DNA from 4 places in the Halobacillus amylolyticus genome. Region 4 is predicted to be linked to each of the others. Evidence: riboswitches for the same ligand, from Rfam matches in the RefSeq annotation. Region 4 holds a riboswitch; each other region holds the start of a gene.
The links. A riboswitch is a leader RNA that binds a small molecule or an ion and turns the genes downstream of it on or off. The one in region 4 is predicted to bind S-adenosylmethionine.
Positions count from the first base shown of each region.

Region 1: linked by a shared signal. The riboswitch ahead of MUO15_RS19930 (methionine ABC transporter ATP-binding protein) and the one ahead of MUO15_RS10495 (LLM class flavin-dependent oxidoreductase) in region 4 are both predicted to bind S-adenosylmethionine.
Region 2: linked by a shared signal. The riboswitch ahead of msrA (peptide-methionine (S)-S-oxide reductase MsrA) and the one ahead of MUO15_RS10495 (LLM class flavin-dependent oxidoreductase) in region 4 are both predicted to bind S-adenosylmethionine.
Region 3: linked by a shared signal. The riboswitch ahead of MUO15_RS00875 (methionine biosynthesis PLP-dependent protein) and the one ahead of MUO15_RS10495 (LLM class flavin-dependent oxidoreductase) in region 4 are both predicted to bind S-adenosylmethionine.

Region 1 covers NZ_CP095075.1:3,963,207-3,968,834, reverse strand. The annotation lists gene MUO15_RS19945 (carboxymuconolactone decarboxylase family protein) at 125-487, opposite strand; gene MUO15_RS19940 (MetQ/NlpA family ABC transporter substrate-binding protein) at 560-1,417, opposite strand; gene MUO15_RS19935 (methionine ABC transporter permease) at 1,446-2,114, opposite strand; gene MUO15_RS19930 (methionine ABC transporter ATP-binding protein) at 2,107-3,132, opposite strand; SAM riboswitch class I at 3,209-3,322, opposite strand; SAM riboswitch class I at 3,460-3,564, opposite strand; gene MUO15_RS19925 (TlpA family protein disulfide reductase) at 3,643-4,059, shown strand; gene MUO15_RS19920 (hypothetical protein) at 4,056-4,379, opposite strand; gene MUO15_RS19915 (thioredoxin family protein) at 4,482-4,796, opposite strand; gene MUO15_RS19910 (toprim domain-containing protein) at 4,807-5,154, opposite strand; gene gcvH (glycine cleavage system protein GcvH) at 5,288-5,628, opposite strand, start outside.
Region 2 covers NZ_CP095075.1:1,610,555-1,616,182, forward strand. The annotation lists partial or broken gene MUO15_RS21910 (EamA family transporter) at 1-108, opposite strand, end outside; gene MUO15_RS21915 (EamA family transporter) at 102-272, opposite strand; gene MUO15_RS08470 (hypothetical protein) at 526-768, shown strand; gene eutH (ethanolamine utilization protein EutH) at 792-1,889, opposite strand; gene msrA (peptide-methionine (S)-S-oxide reductase MsrA) at 2,170-2,643, opposite strand; SAM riboswitch class I at 2,767-2,886, opposite strand; gene MUO15_RS08485 (AIM24 family protein) at 3,026-3,721, opposite strand; gene MUO15_RS08490 (chromate transporter) at 4,014-4,547, opposite strand; gene MUO15_RS08495 (chromate transporter) at 4,544-5,125, opposite strand; gene MUO15_RS08500 (gamma-glutamyltransferase family protein) at 5,162-5,628, opposite strand, start outside.
Region 3 covers NZ_CP095075.1:155,461-161,088, reverse strand. The annotation lists gene MUO15_RS00885 (DUF294 nucleotidyltransferase-like domain-containing protein) at 1-10, opposite strand, end outside; gene MUO15_RS00880 (ammonium transporter) at 37-1,302, opposite strand; SAM riboswitch class I at 1,952-2,059, opposite strand; SAM riboswitch class I at 2,417-2,524, shown strand; gene MUO15_RS00875 (methionine biosynthesis PLP-dependent protein) at 2,665-3,786, shown strand; partial or broken gene MUO15_RS00870 (bifunctional homocysteine S-methyltransferase/methylenetetrahydrofolate reductase) at 3,909-5,628, shown strand, end outside.
Region 4 covers NZ_CP095075.1:2,033,233-2,038,860, forward strand. The annotation lists gene MUO15_RS10485 (Na+/H+ antiporter) at 1-378, shown strand, start outside; gene MUO15_RS10490 (sodium:solute symporter family protein) at 515-2,029, opposite strand; gene MUO15_RS10495 (LLM class flavin-dependent oxidoreductase) at 2,129-3,517, opposite strand; SAM riboswitch class I at 3,611-3,721, opposite strand; gene MUO15_RS10500 (alpha/beta hydrolase family protein) at 4,017-4,826, shown strand; gene MUO15_RS10505 (group-specific protein) at 4,832-5,062, shown strand; gene MUO15_RS10510 (nucleotidyltransferase domain-containing protein) at 5,491-5,628, opposite strand, start outside.

The sequences.
Region 1 (5,628 bases), 1.9 Mb from region 4:
TACCCTCGCCAAAGTCGGTATAAACTTAAAAATTGGTTTGTATCCTGATTTTGAATAAAAATACAAGTTCATACAACTATATATTTATCATACATTGGATTTTCTCCAATTTTCAACCTATTTCCTAGTGTTTGGTTTTTGATAAATCTGTGTAAGCATCTTGTACAAGTGTTACTGCCTGACTCAGTGCAGCACCGCCCCCAAACGCTGCGGCTACACCACATGCTTCCATAACTTCCTGTTCACTTGCTCCCTGATCTACACAGCCCTTCGTATGGTAAACCATGCAATATTCATCTTGTGCAACAATGCTTATCCCTAAAGCCATTAACTGTTTTTGCTTTTTAGAAAGTTCTCCTTCTTTAAAGCAGCTTTCCGAAAACTCATTAAAATGATGAGCAACTTCCGGCATTTTATCGGCAAAGATTCCTATTCCATGCTTATACTCTTGTAAAAAAGCTGTTGTCCAATTTACTTCTTGTTCCATGAATAATGCCTCCCTAAATGAAATGCGTGACTCCGAATAGTATAAACGGGGTCACGCATTTTATTCCTTACATTATTCTGCAGAACCGTCTACAGGAACAACTGCACCTTCATATTCTTCCATAATAAAGGTCTGAATTTCTTCAGAATGGAGCACTTCTACTAGAGTATTTAATGCTTTAGAATCTTTATCTTCACTCTTTGCTGCAATTACATTTACATATGGAGACTCAGAGTCCTCCAATATAAGAGCATCCTCAGTCGGGTTTAACCCCGCCTGAATAGCGTAATTCGTGTTAATAGCTACAAGTGCATCTTCTGAACGCTTATACGTTTCCGGAAGAAAAGCTGCATCTATTCCTGTATCGAATTTCAAATTTTTAGGGTTTTCTACAATATCATCAACAGTCGCCTCTACTTTATCGACACTTTCGTCCAACTTGATTAATCCCTCTTTTTCAAGTAAGGAAAGAATACGACCGTGATCGGCAACAGACCGACTCATAATGACCGTTGTTCCTTCTTGAATCTCATCTAAACTAGAAATATTCTTGGAATAGATACCCATAGGCTCAATATGAATGCCACCAAGGTTTGCAAAATCATATCCATGTTGCTCTTCCTGGGCATTCAAGTAAGGGATATGCTGGAAGTAGTTAGCATCAAGAACCCCTGCTGCTAAATCCTTGTTCGGTAAAATATAGTCTTGATATTCTTCAATCTTTAGAGTGATTCCTTTTTCTTCAAGGATCGGCTTTGCCTGCTCCAGAATTTCAGAGTGCGGCACACTTGTGGCCCCTACAGTAATTTCTGTTTGCCCTTCTCCACCCTCGCTGTTGTCACCAGATGAATTCTCCTCTTCAGAAGAACCACATGCTGCTAGAACTAAAATAAATAATACCGCCAAAATACTAGTCCATAATTTTTTCAACTTTTCCATCCCCTTTTCTAATTAAAAACTATCTTTTATCCAACTTACGGGATATAAAATCGCCGATGAATTGGAAAATGAATACAATGATTACAATTAATATTGTACAGAATAACACCACATCAAAGTCACTACGCTGAAAACCGTAGAAATAAGCAAAGTCGCCTAGTCCACCGGCTCCGATCACGCCAGCCACTGCTGTATAACCAATTAAAGCTATGGCTGTAACTGTAATACCTGAAACAAGTGCTGGCATCGACTCTGGAAGCAGAACTTTAAAGATAATCGTGGAATACTTAGCCCCCATCGATTTAGCAGCCTCAAGTACACCTTTATCCACTTCTTTCAATGCAATCTCCACCAGTCTCGCGTAGAATGGTGCACCACCTATAATCAGCGCAGGCAATGCCGCTTTTGGACCGCGAATCGTTCCCATAAGAAAGTCAGTAAAAGGAAATAATAGCAGGATTAAGATAATAAACGGAATAGCCCTAAAAACGTTTACTACTGCTGCAGTGACCCAATTTAGGGCTTTATTTTTCCAAATGCCCCCGGGACCTGACAAGTATAAAAGTAAACCAAGAATTAGCCCGAGAATAAAAGTTCCCGCAACAGAAATAATCGTCATGTACAACGTTTCATTCGTTGCCGTGATCATATCCTCTATCTTCACGTTAGGAAACAGGTTATTAAACATTCGGACTCACCTCCAGTTGAACTGAGGTGGTTTTAATATAAGCAATGGCCCGATCAATTTCTCCTTTGTCTCCATTGAATTGGACAAACAGCGTTCCATATGCTCCTTTTTGCGTCTGGGTTATTTTTCCATGGAGGATATTAATATCCACATCAAATTTTCTAGACAATTCACTAATCAGCGCCTGATTGGTGCTTTCACCAACAAAATGAAGTTTAATAATCTCACCTGTTTTATAGGTTTCATTAATAAGCTCGAGTGAGTGTTTTCGATCAGGGTCCCCCATTACTTGATCAACAAAACGTTTAGTTACTTGCTGTTTCGGATATAAAAATACGTCTAATACATCGCCCGACTCGACGACTTGCCCTTGTTCCATTACAGCAACACGATGACATATTTTGCGAATTACGTGCATTTCATGAGTGATCAGTACAATTGTTAGCCCTAATTTATTATTAATATCCACTAGCAAATCTAAAATAGAATCCGTTGTTTCCGGATCTAGAGCTGAAGTAGCCTCATCACACAGCAGCACTTTCGGATTGTTAGCTAAAGCACGAGCAATCCCTACACGTTGCTTTTGGCCACCACTTAGCTGGGATGGATAAGAGCCTCCTCTTCCAGATAACCCGACAAGATCAATCAATTCGTTGACCCGATTTTTACGGTCCTCTTTTTTCATTCCTGCTATTTCTAATGGAAAGGCAATGTTATCGAAAACCGTTCTTGACCATAGTAGGTTAAAGTGTTGAAAAATCATGCCCATCTCTTGCCTAGCTAAACGAAGCTTATTCTTGTTCAATTTCGTCACATCTTGATTATCAATAGTGACATTTCCATCGCTCGGCTCTTCAAGACGATTCAAAAGCCTGATAAACGTACTTTTACCTGCGCCACTATACCCAATGACCCCAAAAATCTCCCCTTTTTCAATGGAAAGATCCATTTTATCTACTGCACGAACGTCTTGATCTTTCGTATGAAAGACCTTAGACAAATCCTTTATCGAAATCAAAATTGTTCCTCCTCTATACAAAAAACGCCTTTCTGCAAGAGAACAGAAAGGCGTTTACACGTCCTGGTGGTCTGTTCTCTTATCTGCCAAAGTTGTTAACTTTGCAGGAATTGGCACCTTTTCAAGTTAACAAAAACTTGACGGTTGCCGGGCATCAACGGGCCAGTCCCTCCACCTCTCTGGATAAGAGATATATATTTTAATGCATTACTGCTTTAGGTTGACTAAGCATCACAAACAGGATTCTAGCACCCTGTATATCCACTGTCAACAAAAAAACACAAAAAAATCTCTTCGTCATAAGAAGAGATGTCCTCATTGATTCTCTTCTCATCTTTCAAAGCGAGATGCTTTGCTGGAGTTAGCACCGTGTTCATTCAAACCGGTTGCCGGGCATCATAGGGCCAGTCCCTTAGCCACTCTGGATAAGTATAGATGTCGCTATTCGCTTAAAAAATATGTTAGCATGGTCATGCATTTAAGTCAATTAAAATGAGAGGTGAACAAAAATTGAAAAAAGCTATAGACTTTCAGTTACCATATATAGATTCTAATGAAACGTACCAATTAAGTAATGACCTTGGCAAAGTAATCGTATTAACATTTTGGGTCTCTTGGTGTCCAGACTGTGGGGTCGATTTACCAAGAAAAGAACAGCTCTTTCAATCAATAAATCATGAAAAAGTACAAATGGTAACAATTAATGTACAGGGACGTGAGAGAAATATTGAAGATGGTGAAATTTTCGCTGAAAAGTTCCTCGCCCAGCCAACCCTAGTAGACAATCATCGTAAAGTGTACGATGCGTACAATTGTGCAGGAGTACCAACCACGATCATAATTAATAAAGATGGTTACATCACACATCAGTTTGGTGATAAAGCATCTTTATTAACTATTGTAGAGGCGATTGGTACTTTAATTTAATGAGAAAGCACCAGTAGTGATTCAACTAAAAGGATATCCCTATATTCGCCTTCAAGTCTAACGATGGAACGTGGTAGTGAAGTTAATTTCAAATTACCACCAAAAAGCTGTTGGAAAACTTTATTAGAGGACGAAATCGTAAGTGCGCTACTGACGGTGTTTTCATGCACAAGTTTCATCCCCTCTCTTGTAATAGATACATTAATAAACTCAGACCGATGATCTTGAATCTTTAAAAACACTTGTCTCTTCTTCCATTTTGGGAGTAAGTCTTTTCTGTTATTCACCCGTTTGATCCATTCCTCTATCATTTCAACCAAAACAAGCCCCCCTTAGTAACTTTATTTAAAGTTTTCGAGGTAAAGGGGGCAGAAACCTTCCCTGATTGCATAGAATCGTTCTTCATTTCCCGGGAAATAAGGCTATCTTTCTACATATTCTGATACTTTGTCAAGCATATTTGGCACAGAGTGAAAGGCATACACTTTTTCTATCACATACCCGCTCTTCATTATTAGCAGACAAGGAACACTTTCGATCTTATAGTCCTGCATCAGGTCTGGATTCAAAGAGGCGTTTAATTCATAAAAAAGCTCTGTCTGGTACAAGTCTTCAATTGTGTCTAACATTTTCCTGGCAACGTGACAGGTTCCACAAAAAGGGCTGTGAATAAATGTAAGTGCTTGCTTTTGCTCGCAGAGTTGTTTAGCTACATTTAATCGTTCTAAAGAAAGCAAGTTGCCCCTCCTAAATTAAGTAAATCGGCTTAACGTTAAAATGCCGGCTAAGCAGAGCACGAGCCAATTCGGGCTCTGGTGTGGCTGCAACTTCTCTAAAAGCTTTATCAATATAAATATGGAGCGCATGAGGGAGTTCCTCTGTTAGCTGCTTTCGAAGTTTATAGCCAGAATCGTCTTCGTCAACCAAGATAAATACAGGACGATGATCAAGGTTGTTATCGAGGATTAACTCCTCCATTCGCTCAACACCTAACGTCCCGTGTGTACATATAATCTCAACAGGGTCTTTCAAGACTTTGTTCAGCTTCTTTTTATCAGTAATCCCTTCAACGATCACAATTCTTTCTTCATTCAACCCTATCACCCACTATACAGAAGCAGACCATGCTGTGTTAGCATGGTCTGCACATGATTAATATCAGTCTATGATCATGCAGGCAAAGACCACAGGTAACCTTGCCTGTACCTTCTTCTAAGAAAATGTTCTCCTAGTCTTCGTTAATCATTTCTTCATACTGTTCAGGAGACATTAGCTCGTCCATTTCAGATGAATCATTTGGTTCAACAACGATCATCCACGCTTTATCATATGGGGATTCGTTAACGAATTCCGGACTGTCTTCAAGCTCCTCATTAATTTCTACCACTTTTCCACTTAGCGGCGCATATAACTCTGACACTGTCTTAACAGATTCAACACTGCCGAATGGCTCATCTGCTTCAATATCGTCGCCTACTTCTGGAAGTTCTACGAAGACAATATCCCCAAGTTCAGATTGTGCGAAGTCGGTAATTCCAATACGAACTTTGCTGTCTTCCTCTTTCACCC
Region 2 (5,628 bases), 420 kb from region 4:
TGTACTACTATTAATCTCGGTTTCACTTAAAGCAATCAGGCCCCATGGGAGACCAGCATTAAAAACCCCAACGAAAATAAGTGATTTCCAGGGAATCGGTCTTACGATGCTCCCCTTCTAATCCAAAGGAACGGAAGCAAAATCAGAACGGCTGCTGAACATCTTAAAAACACCGTTCCCCACGCGCCAACAGGATCAAGCAGCCATTTTATAAAAACAAAGGACATCCCCCAAATTAAACTTAGGCCGATTAAAGCACTATATACTCTCACTCTAATCCCTCCCTTCCTGTAACAAAAAAGCACAAGCCCTTATGTAAAGTGTGGCTCACACTTCTATTAACTGTACACAATTCTGCCTTTCATGAAAACTGAATCTTCTAGAGTTTACCTCTACTGCTAAATGCATTAAATTGAATGGCTTAGCAAATGTTCATCAAACATACAATTTATTTAATTTATAGCATGGTTATCACAACCACTAATAAGGTAAAATAAAGGTAATCTAATAGAGGGAGTGGTGATCATGTATCCTTTCTTAATGGCAGTCATTATTCTCGTCAGTATCATAGCATTAGTTGGAACACTTTATGTTGGAAAGAACGTTAACCAAACCATTTCGAAATATGAGGCAGAAGGATATTCTGCAGAGGATGAAGTGGCAAGCCTGCAAAATCACGGCAAAAAAACAAGTTTTCGCTTATTAACCACCATCTACAGTATTACCTTTGTTATTACAGCCATTCTATGTGCTATTTTCATCTTTTAGTGCTATTTGAATTTTGGAACTCTTTAACTTGACTGTTCCTTTAACCCAGCAGGGCTGGTTGTGAACCACGCGAGCCAAGCAGCCAGTCCGCCTGCAACTAACTTACCGATGACGACAGCCACAATCACCTCTTTATTTACACTGGCTACAAACCCTAAATGGCCTCCAAGGACAAATGCCCCGCTTACCGCAAACGCAGCATTCATCACTTTTCCTCTTGTATCCATATCTTTCATTGTCGCTAGCATAGGAATATGGTGGGCCAGTGATGCGATGAATCCGGTCATCGCTATCGAGTTAATCCCAAGTTTGTCGCTCCATTTGTCCCATAATCGCTGTCCCGATCGATTAATAAAGCTAACCATTGGATAGGCACCTGCAAGCATGATCGTGATACGACCCACGATGCCTACCCCCTCCTCTAAAGGAGCCACCCCTTGAACAATTGTAAAGCCTGTTAATGTCTCGATAATAATTAGGACTAATCCGCTGATGATCAGCAGCTCGACTGACTTGCCAAACCTTGCAAATAAATGGATAGTTAGATTGGTAAACTTCCATAATCCTAATCCTATTATCACCGCTAGAACTACTGTAGGTATGAGATTGCGGATCATCCACGCCAGCTCATAGCCGGCTACAGCCCCTCCGGCAAGACAACCAATGGGAATTGTAATCAGCCCGATTAATATCCCTTTTGCAAAATAAGGATAGTCTTCTTTCGCAATCATTGTTAAGGCAATTGGAATGGTAAAAACGAGCGTAGGCCCCATCATCGTACCGAGGAACGCCCAAGAGAAAACCGCTGCATCATCACTGGCAGCGAGGGCTTCTGCTAATTGGTAAGCCCCCATATCAATCGCCAATATCGTTGAAGCGAACATCGATGGATCAACTCCCAGCCACTGATACAGTGGGGTAATAATAGGGGCTAGCCATCCGGATAGAACTGGGGCTAATGAAATAATTCCAACCATCGCAAGTGCAAGCGGCCCCATCATCATAAACGCATTGTAAAAACTCTCACCCAAACCCCATCGGTTATGTAAAAGATAGTAATCTATTGCTCCAATGACCATAAAGAGCGTCATGATTATGAGTAACCCCTCATTAAACCACATGGTATCTCCCCTAACCGCCTACAATTATAAGTAACTACTAAAGATTGTGCCCTTTATGATCAAGTCTTTCAAGCGTTTTTAAGTTCATCAATTGTTAGCGGAAAATGTTTGCCCACCAATCCACGTCAAGCAGATCACAACAAAACTAAGACATCGCTCTCAAAACAAAAAAGAATACCTATCCGTTACAATATGAATCATGCTCACCTTCCCTCAACACTATGTATAGATATAAAAAAGAACCCTCCTTAGTAAAAGGAAGGCTCCCTCATATTTTTAATTAGCCGATTCCGCACGCAACTGATCCATTCTTTTGTGAATACTTTTGGTGGTATTCTTCTGCATCATAGAACACTTCAGCTTTTGCTACCTCTGTTACAATCGGACGTTTAAAGATCCCTTTTGCTTCCCATTGCTTAATCTTCTCGTTGGCAATCGTCTTCTCTAAATCATTGGTATAAAAGATAGCAGATCGATATTGGTGACCTACGTCCATGCCCTGCTTATTGCGGGTTGTTGGATCATGGGCCTCAAAAAAGATATTAACCAACTCTTCATATGTGAGGACAGTTGGATCATATTCAATTTTTACGGCTTCTGCGTGACCCGTTGTTCCTGTTTTCACTTGCTCATATGTCGGGTTCTCAGCGTGACCGCCTGTGTATCCCACCCGTGTTGCAGTTACTCCATCAAAACGCTCAAAAAAGGGCTCAACACCCCAGAAACACCCTGCACCAAAAATAGCTGTTGCCATAACTCATCTTCCCCTTCTCTTAACGCGGAACTTCTTTTTCAAAGAGAGTTTGACGGTTTTAAAACCAAAAAACCCCTTTTCTTATCCAGTATAAGAAAAGGGGTCGTAATATTCCGTACGATCCTCTCATCTTTTAGAATGTCACCATCCTACAGGAATTGGCACCGTTCTCTCAATCTCGTGGATTGATTCGATGGTTGCCGGGCATCAAAGGGCCAGTCCCTCCGCCTCTCTGGATAAGAAGTTTCCGTTATTTATTTTGTTATCTTATATGATACAACGATTTCCCAACGAAGTAAAGAGTGAAGACTCAACTTTTTCTCCTGTTTGTAAAATTATGCTGAAGCCCTCTTCAACATGACTGATGGATAAAAATAATTTTTTACGAACTGCGTCCCGTCGTGTACACTTCCTCAAATGGTTGAACGATGACAAATCCCTCACCTTTAAACTCCATTTGGATCGATTCCCCGCTTCCCCGTCCGAAAAATGTCTTAAAGCTGATATCTGTTCTAAACTCCGGTTCGAGGTGCCCTGACCAGGCTACCGTTGCATTAGGATCCGTAAGGACAGATTCCCCAGGACGAACGAGTAAAGTCAACGGCTCATAATGGGAAGTAATCGCTACTCTTCCATGGCCCTGAAGCTTAATATTAAAGAGTCCACCAGACATCATTCCTGCTACTTTTTTCATTAACTTAACATCCCATTCAATACCTGGTTCAAAAGCCAAAAGATCATTCCCATTAACGGTGATGGATTCGTTGGCGAGGTCAAAAATCGTAATTTTCTTTCCTTGATCTGCTAAGTATAGACGACCTCTGCCATGTGCTTTCATTAACGAGCTGCCTTCTCCTGAAAAAGCTTTCTTGAACATGCGCCCAACTCCATGCTCTAATATCCCTTCACGCTCGAACTTGATTTGGCCATTGTAAGAGATCATTGAACCTGATTTTGCCCACACTTCATCCATTAAATTGACTTCAAGAATTCGCGGTGTTTCTAATTCAAAGTACTCACTTTCTGTTTCATCTTGCTTCGTTTGTTGAATGAATTGATCAATTGAATAATTGCTCATTTAAAGGTTCCTCCCCATTTCGTGCTGTTCTTGATACGAATGAGGAAGGCAAAACGTTTCGTGCTTTTCCTCCCTTTTAAATTATCCCCTCACTGCTGTTAGGGAAGAATCTTTTTAGATTTTGATAGAATCCTGACAAGTTTAGGGAGAAACTTTTTGGATTTAGTCAGAAACCCAATGATTTTGGGGAGAAACCTTCTGAATTTGGAGATAATTGTCCTGTATTTGGGTAGAATCCTCAGTCAACTTCAAGAACAAAAAAGCACACCATCACTTAAATGGTGTGCTCCATTTAGGATCCTAGAAAAATTGCTCCATACATCAATGATCCTAATATGACAAAGGCTGGATGAACCTTCACGCGCTCGAGTAAAAAAAAGCTAACGCCAATCAGCAGAATGGTTTGCAGAGCTCCGGAAGAAAAGTACGAATTCCGGAAGAACTGAAAGGCTATAACTCCAAGCAAAATGGCAATAGACGGGCGAATGAGGGCAGTCATTGTTTTAACCCTAGGAGAGTCTTTAAATTTATACAATAGGCTCAGAAGCCCAATCATTAAGATTAACGAAGGAGCCACCGTTGCAAACACCCCGATAAAGCTCCCGATTATCCCACCTTGCTGAAAACCAATGAAGCCAGCCATTTTTGTAGCTATAGGGCCTGGCAAAGCGTTCGCCATAGCCAGCATTTCGCTAAATTCGCTGACAGTCATCCAGTTAAAACGTTCTACCACTTCGTTCTCTACTAAAGGGATAGAGGCAGGTCCACCTCCATACCCCACTATCCCAGGAATGAAAAAGGCAATAAAAATCTTCCAATAGATCATGATGATTGCTCCTTACGTACATAAGCTTTCGACTTTTCCCCTTTTTTGCCCATTGGTCTAATCAAAGCTACTAGAAGGAGGGCAAAAATAACTAATCCCGGATGAACCCCTGCCCACTCTATTAAAATAAGGGAACCTGCTCCTAGCAGGATTGTATTTAACCATCCTAAGCTAACTTTTGCCTTTTTTATAAAGTCGTAGGTAAGTTTAGCAAGCATGACACCAACAACAGGGACGACAGCTTGTGTCATTCCGTTCACCCATGGCTGATCACGAAAGCTATTTAATGAAGTAATGAGAACAATCATGATCGCGATTGTGGGAATAATGGTAGCAAGAACAGCGTTTAACATGCCAAGTACCCCAGAGACCCGAAACCCAATATAACCCGCCATTTTCGTAGCAATCGGTCCTGGCAGTGAGTTTCCTAATGCAAGAATATCCGCAAAATCATCGTCAGACAGCCATTTATACTTTTCTACGACTTCTTTATGCACGAGTGGAATGGAGGAAGGACCTCCCCCATACCCAAGCATGCCTACTCTAAAAAAGGCCAAGAAGAGATTCCAATGCTGCATAATCCCATCCCCCTCATATCAATCCTTTATAGACCTTTAGTAAGCAGAAATCGTTCCATCTGTGCGTGATTCTGTCCCGCCAAATAACGTTCCGGTATGTTTATCACGCCAAATGATTTGTCCGCGTCCAAAAGCGCCAGTCTCGAGCTGCACTTCAATTTTATGGCCTTTTCTCGCTAAAGCTTCTGCTACATGGCTAGGGAAGCTCGGCTCTACCCACACCGTTTTATTCTCCATCCACTGCCAGCGCGGTGCATCAAGCGCAGCCTGTGGATTTAAATGAAAATCTATTGTATTCATAGCGACCTGCAAATGCCCTTGCGGCTGCATGAAACCGCCCATCACTCCAAATGGTCCAACCGGATCGTCCCCTTTTGTGAGGAACCCTGGGATAATCGTGTGATAGGATCGCTTATTTCCTGCCAGCGCATTCGCATGATTCTCGTCTAATGAAAAATTATGGCCACGGTTTTGTAACGCAATGCCTGTCCCTGGAACGACAA
Region 3 (5,628 bases), 1.9 Mb from region 4:
ACACTCGCATCAATCCTTTTGTTTCGATTAACAGCGTTAAGCACCTGGTTGATTCGAATGGGGTTGAGGGATGCTCTCCGGATATCCATAACCTCCGTGCTCACTCAAATCAAGGCCGATAATTTCTTCTTCTTCAGATACACGGAGGCCACCCATAACTTTATTCATTACTTTTAAGATGATGAATGCAACAACGAATGCATAAAGCCCGCTACTGACAACACCCAGCATCTGTACACCAAGCTGTGCAAATCCACCACCATAGAATAAACCCGCCTGCCCAACGGTTGCTAATTCGGGTGTGGCAAATAGTCCATTTGAAAGCGTGCCCCATACACCGACCGTACCGTGAACAGATAAAGCGAAGATAGGATCATCAATTTTCTTCTTATCAAAGAACTTCATACTAAAGAAGACAATAAATCCACCGATCAAACCAATAATAACAGCCGCCCAAGGTTCAACAAATGCACAAGAAGCGGTAATAGCAACAAGCCCTGCCAATGCTCCATTGAGTGTTGTCGGAACATCTGCCTTGCCTGTCACAGCCCACACAACAAGCATAGCACCAATCGCCCCAGCACCAGCTGCTAATTGTGTATTAAGTGCAACATAACCAAAAAAGGCATCAGCTACACCGAATGTGCTTCCTGCATTAAACCCAAACCAGCCTACCCAAAGAATAAGTACTCCTAACGCTGTAAACACCTGGTTATGTCCTGCAATCTCATTTGAAGAACCATCCTTATTATATTTACCGATACGCGGTTTCAAAATAATTGTAGCAGCAAAGGCGGCCATGGCCCCCGTTAAATGAACCACAGTCGAACCGGCAAAGTCTTGTTTCCCATGCTCAGCTAACCAACCGCCGCCCCAAATCCAGCGGGCAATAACAGGATAAACTAAAATAGAAAATAGTACTGCAAAAATAACATAAGCGGATAATTTTGCACGTTCTGCAAAACCACCAAAGGCAATGGTCATAGCAATTGCAGCAAATGCCAGCTGGAAAAAGAAGTCTACAGAACCTGCCAACCCTTCGCCCATTGTTGTCGCATCACCATAAAAGAATTTCGAAAAGCCTATGAATGCATTTCCCTCCCCGTATATTAACCCGTAACCTACAGCCCAAAAGACTATAGATACAATTCCTATGGTAAAAACTGTCTTGCCGGCAATATGACCAGCGTTCTTCATTCTCGTAGATCCTGCTTCAAGTAAAATAAATCCACCTTGCATGAATAACACCAAAACTGTACAGATAACAATCCATAAATTATTCATTAGAAAAATCTCATCCATCAAAGTTCTCCCCTTTTGTGTAATGTTTTTTGACATCGTTTGTTAAATACTAATTTATCAGTATCTAAATATTCGAACAATGAACATGTGAGATTATCTAACATTGAATTTTTAAAAGAAAAAAAGACCTATCCAATATGGCAGGCCGCTGAAAAAGTGACATTTGTGCATTTCTATAAGAAATATATTTGGCATTTTTGTTATGTTTGAACTTGTCGTATGATTCAGTGTACAAAGACCTCAGATAGACAAGCTGATGAATGGGTGGGTTTCGTTATAAAAAAGTGAAAGGTGTGGGGAAGGAGAACGATGAGACTCCATCAGAAAAATGGGCAAGTCGAGACCCGTAGCTAGGCGAGGAGACTTGGGAGCAGGTTAAGAACGGCACGTCGTGTGGGGCGTGTGCCAACTCGAACGATATTTGATCAGGAAAAGGATTAGTGGAGGATAAATCATAAGTGATTGCATAATCTTTCATAAGATGTCCCTCCTAAACGTATTGTTAAAGATCAACGAAAAAGGCAGCACCTGACCAAGTTAAATCCGGCAGTGCTACCTCTAGTTATCTAGTCAGTAACAAATTATTAAATTAAAAAATCCTCTTCTAAACAACCAATAAGAAGAGGATTAGAATACCGAATGACAACTCTTCTAATCTATCAAGCACAAGTTGGCTTGCTGGAATTAGCACAGTACTGTGAATAGTCTGTTGCCGAGGTTTCATTGGGCCAAGTCCCTCCACCCCTCTGAACAAGAAACATTATTATTTGATTACCGAAAAATATACAGCAAGTGTTAGATACTGTCAAAGGATTTTATGGAAAAAATTAATACGTATTAGCCCTTTATTCTTAGTGTGTTAGTCGGGTTTAAAAATTATAAGTTTTTTTAATATTCCCTTGATTCCTTCATTTTTTTCGTGTAATGTAATTCGCAACCCACCTGCCATAAAGTACCACCTTCGAGAATAACCATAGAACATCGGTTGAAAATCTCTAACAACGGCTGGTCTCGTGGGCATTTGATGGTGATGCTGAAGGTACAGAACGACCTTCTCACCTTGTTTTTCATTGGGTGACTAATCACACTAAACACCAAAAAATTACATATTATTCACTTATCAAGAGAGGTATAGGGACTGGCCCGATGAAACCTCAGCAACCACTGGTTTGACCAGCATGGTGCTAATTCCACCAAGTTTTATGAACTTGGAAGATAAGAAGAAGGATTGGGATATTTTAAAGTCTTCTTCTTAAGGAGGCTTTTTTTATTTTTATCTAACCATAGTTGTTCAGGAGTTTAGCTTCTTATCATTCGGTGACTTGAACATCCTCTAATACTTTTTATAAAAGGAGAATAAAGATGACCTCTCATACTGAAACGAAATTAGTTCATACCGGCAAAAACAATGGAGACTCTACAGGAGCCATTAGTGCACCAGTCTACCTTTCTACAGCCTATCAACACTCTGGTATTGGTGAATCAACTGGCTTTGACTACTCAAGAACGGGTAATCCAACAAGAACAATTCTTGAACGTTCCGTTGCAGAAATCGAATATGGTGAGGCAGGTTTCGCGTTTAGCTCAGGGATGGCAGCGATTCAAACGGCTCTGTCCTTATTCGGACACCGAGATGAGGTCCTCGTTTCGGAAGATTTATACGGCGGCAGTTATCGCTTGTTTGAACACCTTTCTAGTCAATATGGCTTACAGTTCCAATACTGTGATAGTCAGAATCTTTCAAATATAGAACAATATATAACAGAAAAAACCAAAGCGGTCTACATCGAAACACCTACAAACCCACTTATGCACGTGGCTGATATTTCGGAAATCGCTAAAATCACGAAAAAATATAAGCTTCTGCTACTCGTAGATAACACGTTATATACACCGCTCCTACAGCAACCTTTACTTGAAGGTGCCGATATCGTCATTCATAGTGCAACGAAATATTTAGGCGGTCACAATGATGTTTTAGCCGGCATACTTGTTGCTAAAGGTCCTGATATATGTGAAAAATTAGCAACCTATCAGAACACAATTGGTGCCGTCCTCTCCCCTTTTGATTCATGGCTGCTTATGAGAGGGATGAAAACTCTGCCTTTACGAATGAATCAGCACGAGAGAAACGCGAAGGAAGTCGTTTCCTTTTTAGAAAATCATCAAACTGTCACACATGTCTTTTACCCTGGTCTTGGCGGAATGGTTTCGTTTCGTCTAGAAACTGAAGACTGTATCGACCCTTTTTTAAGAAACCTCAAAGTCATTACCTTTGCAGAGAGTCTTGGAGGAGTGGAAAGCTTTATCACCTACCCAGCGACCCAAACTCATGCCGACATTCCTGAAGAAACGAGAAAACGCTACGGAGTTTGCAACCGGCTTTTGCGCTTTTCAGTCGGGATTGAACATATCGATGATCTGCTGGAGGATCTTGACAAAGCGCTTACTAGTTTACGAGGGAAGCAAAGCACGAGGACGTAAGTGGCCCGTTAGAAATATTTATCCAAAGGATGAAAAGCACCTCTTTTTCAAGGGTAACATGAGCCAAATTGCCGCTCGCTCTCTTTAGTAAGTCAAGCCTAAATACAGACAGGAGGATAATCATGAATTTAAAAGAAGCCCTTCAAAACCAAACATTAGTAGGAGATGGGGCCATGGGTACATTGCTTTACTCTTACGGAATCGACCAATGCTTTGAGGAGTTGAATCTTTCCCATGCCAAAGAAGTCGTCAATGTCCATAAAGCATATATAGATGCTGGTGCTGATCTCATCCAAACGAATACGTACGGCGCCAATTATATTAAATTAGCGCGTTACGGTTTAGAAGACAAAGTAAAAGAAATCAACACAGCAGCAGTCAGACTTGCCCAACAAGCAGCAGCAGAAAATTGTTATGTGGCAGGAACGATCGGCGGTATTCGAGGCATTAAAAAACAAGCAGTATCCCTCACAGAAATCAAACGCAGTTTCCGTGAGCAGCTCTACTGTATGCTATTTGAAAAAGTAGACGCCATTCTACTAGAGACCTTTTATGATCTGGAAGAACTCACGACAGTGTTACAAATCGCTAGAAAAGAAACGAACCTGCCGATAATCACCCAAGTGTCTATGCACGAGCCTGGAGTTCTGCAAAACGGCACACCCCTGACTGAAGCCTTGACGATGTTAGAAAAAGAGGGAGCCGATGTAATTGGAGTCAATTGTCGTCTCGGACCTTACCACATGATCCAGTCGCTTGAGAATGTCCCGCTTCCTAATAAAGCCGTCCTCTCTGCTTATCCGAATGCTAGTTTACCAGCTTATCAGGATGGCAGACTCGTCTACAAAACCAAGGCTGATTATTTCAAAAATAGCGCCCGGGCCCTTCACAAACAAGGGGCTAGATTGATCGGCGGCTGTTGCGGTACGACACCCGAGCACATTGCGGCCATTGCGGATGAAGTAAAAGGGAAGAAGCCGATTGAGCACAAGACCATTCCAATTCAAAAGGATGTCCCACAGACACAACTGGAAAATAGTAACTCTAAGCCCCACCTTCATGAAATCGCAGCAAAAAGACCGTCGATCATCGTTGAGCTTGATCCACCGAAACGGCTCAATACAGACCGCTACTTACAGGGGCCCAGGCGCTCAAAGAAGCTGGAGTTGATTCGATTACATTAGCAGATAATTCGCTGGCCACCCCAAGAATTTGTAACACAGCGATCGCCTCAATTATCCAGCAAAAATACGACATTAACCCTTTGGTCCATATATCCTGCCGTGACCGAAACTTAATCGGCCTGCAATCACATTTGATGGGGCTGCATACACTCGGGATCACACAGGTCCTCGCAGTCACAGGCGACCCGACCAAAATTGGTGACTTCCCTGGTGCAACATCCGTCTATGATCTCTCATCATTCGATTTGATTCATTATATTAAACAGCTGAACAAAGGCATTTCTTTTTCTGGCAAAACACTCGGTATGAACACCAATTTTTCGGTCGCGGCCGCCTTCAATCCGAATGTCCGCAACCTCAATCGTGCAGTTGGCAGACTTGAAAAAAAGATCAAATATGGAGCGGACTATTTTATTAGTCAACCCGTTAACAGTGTGGAGCAATTGAAAGAAATCTATGAGGCAACTAAGCATATACCGACTCCCATTTATATTGGAATCATGCCGCTAATCAGCTCACGTAACGCTGAATTTTTGCACAATGAGGTACCCGGAATTACGCTCTCCGAAGAAATTAGACAGCGTATGGAAAATTCCAGTCATGACCCAGAAAGCGCCCAATCTGAAGGGATTTCGATTGCCAAATCCTTAATTGACGC
Region 4 (5,628 bases):
TGGTTAGGTGTCAATAGAGAAGAAAAAGGCTTTGTAGAGTATGAGGAACTTATAGCACGTGTTTACCGATTTAAAAATGCCATTTCAGAAATAACTAAAGTAAGGAAAAATTTGTTCATAACCGAAACGGTCACCAAAGAAATTGTAGATCAGTACGAACAGGAACTTGCTCAACTACACAAAGAAATTGATCAGCTTTTTGAAAAGCATCCTGACCTTAAAGAAAAACAGCAAATCACATTACGGAAGCATGCTTTATATGCCCAGCATGAGGCGATTGAAAGGTTATTAAAAGAAGATATCATATCTAATGAAGTGGCTGAAAAGGAATTAAATGAGATCACAAATAAACTTGTGGAAATCGAGGATGATGACTAATTTGCAGGACGCGTTTTCGTGATTTCATACCTAAAGAGGTTATGGATGTTACGTTGCCTTAAAAGAGAACCCCCTTTCTCACCTAGTAGAGAAAGGGGGATTACACTATATGATTTGGAATGGCGACAGTTCATAGCTACTGAGCCTGTTGTTCAGCACGCATTACTTTGTCTCTCCTCACTACATACCCTGAAATAATGCTAACCGTTATCATGAGTACAAAACCAACAATAGAGCTGAAGAATAACGCTTGAAAAACATGGCTTACAATCCCAGTACCAGTTAGGAACATGAAGCAGCCTGATCCAAATAAGACGGATGTAATAGCTCCGATCTTATTGGCTGATTTCCAAAAGTAACCTAAACTGATAGGAGCAATAATGCCACTTATAATTGCCGATATTCCAAACTGTGTAAGTAATGCTAACGATTCGGGACGATCAATTGACATATAAAGAGATAACAATCCAATAACGATCAGGGACATTTTCGAAACTCGCAATACTTTCCGATCCAGTTGTTTTTCGGAGAGATTTTTATTTTTATAAAGCAATGGAACCACTAACACTTTGTATAAATCGTTGCCAATGCTAGACGTAATACCCAGGTACAAGCTATCTGTAGTTGATAGTATAGCGGAAATGATCCCAGTAACCATTAGCGCTACAATAATAGTAGGAAATGCTTCCATTATATAGGCAGGTATAGCACCATCCGCTGAAACGAGTCCCGGGGTGAGCACGCGTGCAGCTAGTCCGGCAAATACTGAAAAAACGGACAACAGAAATAGGGTTATGCCAGACGATAATGTAAAGGTGCGCAACTCTTCTTCTTTCTCAATCGTTAGCACTTTATTCATCAAATGTGGAAGCAATACAAAAGAAAATAGCAGCCACTGAATACTTAAAATAGCAAAGCCGCTATAAAATGGTCCACCGTCAGAGGTTGGTGCAACTAAACTTTTATCAATTTGACTAAGCTCTGTATGCAAATGACCTAAAACGTTCCACCCACCACCAATTGTCCATAATAAGGAAACGAATAAAAGGACAGATACCACTGACATGATAATGCCCTGAATTCCGTCACTAATGATCTGGGCAAAGGCTCCTCCTAAGCTTACATATAAAATAGTAATTCCTACACCAATTCCAATCCCCCAAATATAGGGAATACCTACAACTGTTTCAAACATTGTAGCTAGCCCGACATTCTGACCTACAATGTAATAAATATTGAACAAGATCAGTAGCGCAACGATTACTTGTAATGTTTTACTCTGGTATCGATCCCCTAGCCACTGTGGCAGTGTAAGACTGCCACCATTCCTTTGACCTTGTCTCCAAAATTTCTTTGTGAACAATAGTAAACCAATCCATGTAACACCAAAGCACCCTAGTGCCCACCATAAAGTGGATACACCATAGGTATAGGCCCATCCAGGTACCCCTAAGAATAGGTTGGCACTTGCAAAGGAAGCTCCAAAACTGACCCCGACAATCCAAGGTTTTACTTTTCCTTTAGCGATTGAGAAACCTTTCATCGACCGACTGTGGACGGCGCCTTTTTTTCCTAGCCAAGTAGTGAGTACAAAATATCCAACTAACAATATACTAATGATCCACAACAACGAATTCGATTCTTCACCCAATGTTTACTTTCCCCTTTCGTTTGGGATAGACTTTATTCCAGATGCTTAATCCCAAAATCCAACAGACTGCTATACTTATCCAGTAAATAGTAAACATATTTACACTCCTTTTACCTGTTGATAAAGGTTCTTATAAGCAAAGCCTGGGTGACTCTCCTTCAAATGGTTCTGTCCTTTACCATATAATTTCTCTCGGTACGTTCCTTCTTCATAATCTGTTTGCACAAGACCACGCTCCTGCAAGATCGGAATCACAAGTTCAACGAAATCTTCAAAACTTCCCGGGGCCAATGTGTAGGCTAAATTGAATCCATCTACTCCAGTCTCTTCCACCCAATACTCTAATTGATCAGCGATTTGTTCAGGTGATCCGACAGCCACCGGGCCTCTCCCTCCGATTCCGACAAAAGTGGCCAGTTCCCGAACCGTCCATTTATGATTCGGATCTGCTTTAGTAAACACTTCCACTGCTGATTGGATCGCATTACTTTCGATATACTCAAGCGTCTGGTCTGGATCATATCCAGAAAAATCAATTCCCGTCCATCCACTTAGAAGTGCCAAAGCTCCTTCATAGCTTACATAACTTTTGATTTCTTCATACTTTTTCTGTGCTTCCTCCTCCGTTTTCCCGACAATTGGTGTGAATACAGTATAAACAATCACATCTTCTGGATTACGCCCATGATTTTTTGTCCTTTCACGTAAGTCTGCCACACCTTTCTTCACGATGTTCGCTGTGGGTCCTGCAGTAAAAACACACTCGGCATGCTTGGCAGCGAATTCTCGTCCACGAGGAGAAGCACCCGCTTGATATAGTACGGGGGTGCGCTGTGGTGAAGGCTCACACAGATGCGCACCAGGCACCTTAAAAAATTCCCCCTCATGATTAATGTCATGAACCTTTGAAGGGTCCGTGTATACCTTTCGTTCTTTATCACGCACTACCGCGTCATCTTCCCAGCTGCCTTCCCACAATTTATAAGTAACATCTAAAAACTCATCCGCAATGTCATATCGCTTGTCATGTGGAATTTGCCCCTCTAGACCAAAGTTTTTCGCTGCACTCTCTAAATAAGAGGAAACAATATTCCAAGCAATTCTGCCTTTTGTAAGATGATCAAGTGTCGAAAATCTTCTCGCCAGCATATAAGGCTGTTCGTATGTCAGAGAATACGTTAAGCCAAACCCTAAATGCTCTGTCGCATTAGCCATAGCAGAAATTAATAGCAAAGGATCATTAGCAGGCGCTTGAACAGCTTGCTCAACAGCTGCATTTTTACTGCCATTGTGAACATCATAGAATCCCAGTACATCAGCCAAGAATATTCCGTCAAACTTTCCCTTTTCTAATAATCTAGCTAGTTCCACCCAGTAATCCAGATCACGATATCTTTCAGACTGATCTTCCGGATGGCTCCAAAGCCCCGGAGATTGGTGTCCCACCGTATTCATGTCAAAAGCATTTAAATAGATTCGTTTTCCCATTGTTATTCCTCCTAAGATCTGATTACAATAAAAAATCCCTTCACTCTAAGAAGAGAGAAGGGACAATATATGTATATAGGGCCTGAATCTCTCTTCTCATCTTCGGAATGTTGCTGCATTCCTCTGAATTTAGCACCGGGTTTATCATACAAACTGGTTGCCGAGGCTTCGTAGGGTCAGTCCCTCCACCTCTCTTGATAAGAAGAAATTTTTCGATTATTTAGTTTACAATAATTTATCATGGAAATGGTTTTCTTGTCAATAACTAATTAACCATAGTGGATTAATAAGGATTTGGATTTGGATTTGGATTTAGATTTTGACTTCGCCACCCATTTTATAGATAGTTTGAAAAAAACATGTGCCTCCTTCGAGTTTATTTAAGTTCTTCAGAAAATATGCAGCATTGTTGACCATATACTAAAATCGTTAATGATAGATAAACACAAAGTATGAGATAATCAATTAATGAACCTACTTTTGACAATGGGGTGAAGACATGGAAAAAATATTTTATGGCACAGATGAAAGTCAATATGGTGAATTGCGGCTTCCTGAAAATGGAGGTCCTTACCCCGTGGCTATAGTTATTCACGGCGGCTTTTGGAAAGAATCGTTCGGACTTGATCTTATGACAGACGCGGCTGAAGATTTGACTGCCCATGGGCTCGCCACCTGGAATATTGAATATCGTCGGGTAGGACAAGCAGGCGGCGCCTGGCCAGGAACGCTGACAGATGCAGCTAAGGCGTGTGATTATCTTGCCTCCCTTGCCGAAACATACCCGTTAGATTTGAATCAGGTAATTACAATCGGCCACTCTGCTGGAGGGCATTTGGCGTTATGGCTTGCTGCGCGTCATCACCTTCCTAAGGATGGTGAACTCAATATAACTAGCAGCCCTCTCCCTATTTCCGGTGCTATTAGTTTAGCAGGGGTTAATGATTTAGAGATGATGTATGGTGTCCACCACTTCAGGGACCAAACCTTTTCCATGGAGCCTAATAATCCTACAGCCGATTTGCTTCAAAGTACTCCTGAAGATCATCCAGAACGTTACCAACAGGCATCCCCTATAGAACTGCTCCCTTTAGGAGTACCACAAGTGTTGGTTCATGGGGCGCTCGATGTAAACGTCCCTATTGGTATTAGTAACCACTACCATCGTCAAGCACAGGAATTTGGCGATCTTGTAAAATTAGTTGAATTACCGGAAGCCGAGCATTTTATGTTAACAGATACCTATACACAGGCATGGACGGAGATTCGTGAAGAAGTCAAAACACTTCTACTAAATATAGGAAGGTGATCTAGATGGGGAAATGTAATATCGATCATTCAATTGGAGATGTCGTGAACAAACTTGAGAGTCAGAAAGAATTTTTACCGAATCATTTAGCTGACGGGACACGTGTTTTTTTGCAAAGAGAACTTCCCCAGGAAACACTAAATGATCTATTCCATCTTTTAAAAAAGTATGACCTTTCGTCTGAAAGTGAACAAAAGGAAAGAAATGAAGCGATCGAAAAAATGATAGCTAGTTAACTAGGGACTGAAGGGGCCTTGTTCCTCTGCTGTTAAGCGAAGGGAGAGGTCCCTCATTTTACTGCGGCCTCCATATTAGCACCCGGCCCAAATAGTTCTCTTCCATTGAACCAAATCGCGGACGTCAAAACCTCCTTAATCAGTAATTGCACATAATCTTGGATAATTGCACGAAATTTTGATTAATTGCACATAATTCCGATTAATTGCACGAAATAGCCTTTTTTTGCACATTTGACCCATCTTTATTTGAACCTCAATCTTACGTTATTATGACGGAGGCTTAGATACCGGACTCTGATCATAAATAATTTGGTAACATTTGTTTATTTCTTCTCGTAGACTAACTGAAGCCCCTTCATCTAATGAGGTCAAACTTCAACAGATTATCCAATTTTTCTTCTATCTTGCACGAAAATTTCAGCCAATCAAGCTGTACCATAACCCGGTGCTATAATCGCGAGATCAATATCAGAGTCTTCCTGATGATCTCCATAAGCTCTTGAACCGAACAAAACGATCTTTTCTATTACTAGAAACTTTTCTGCAATAGTAATGATTTGTTT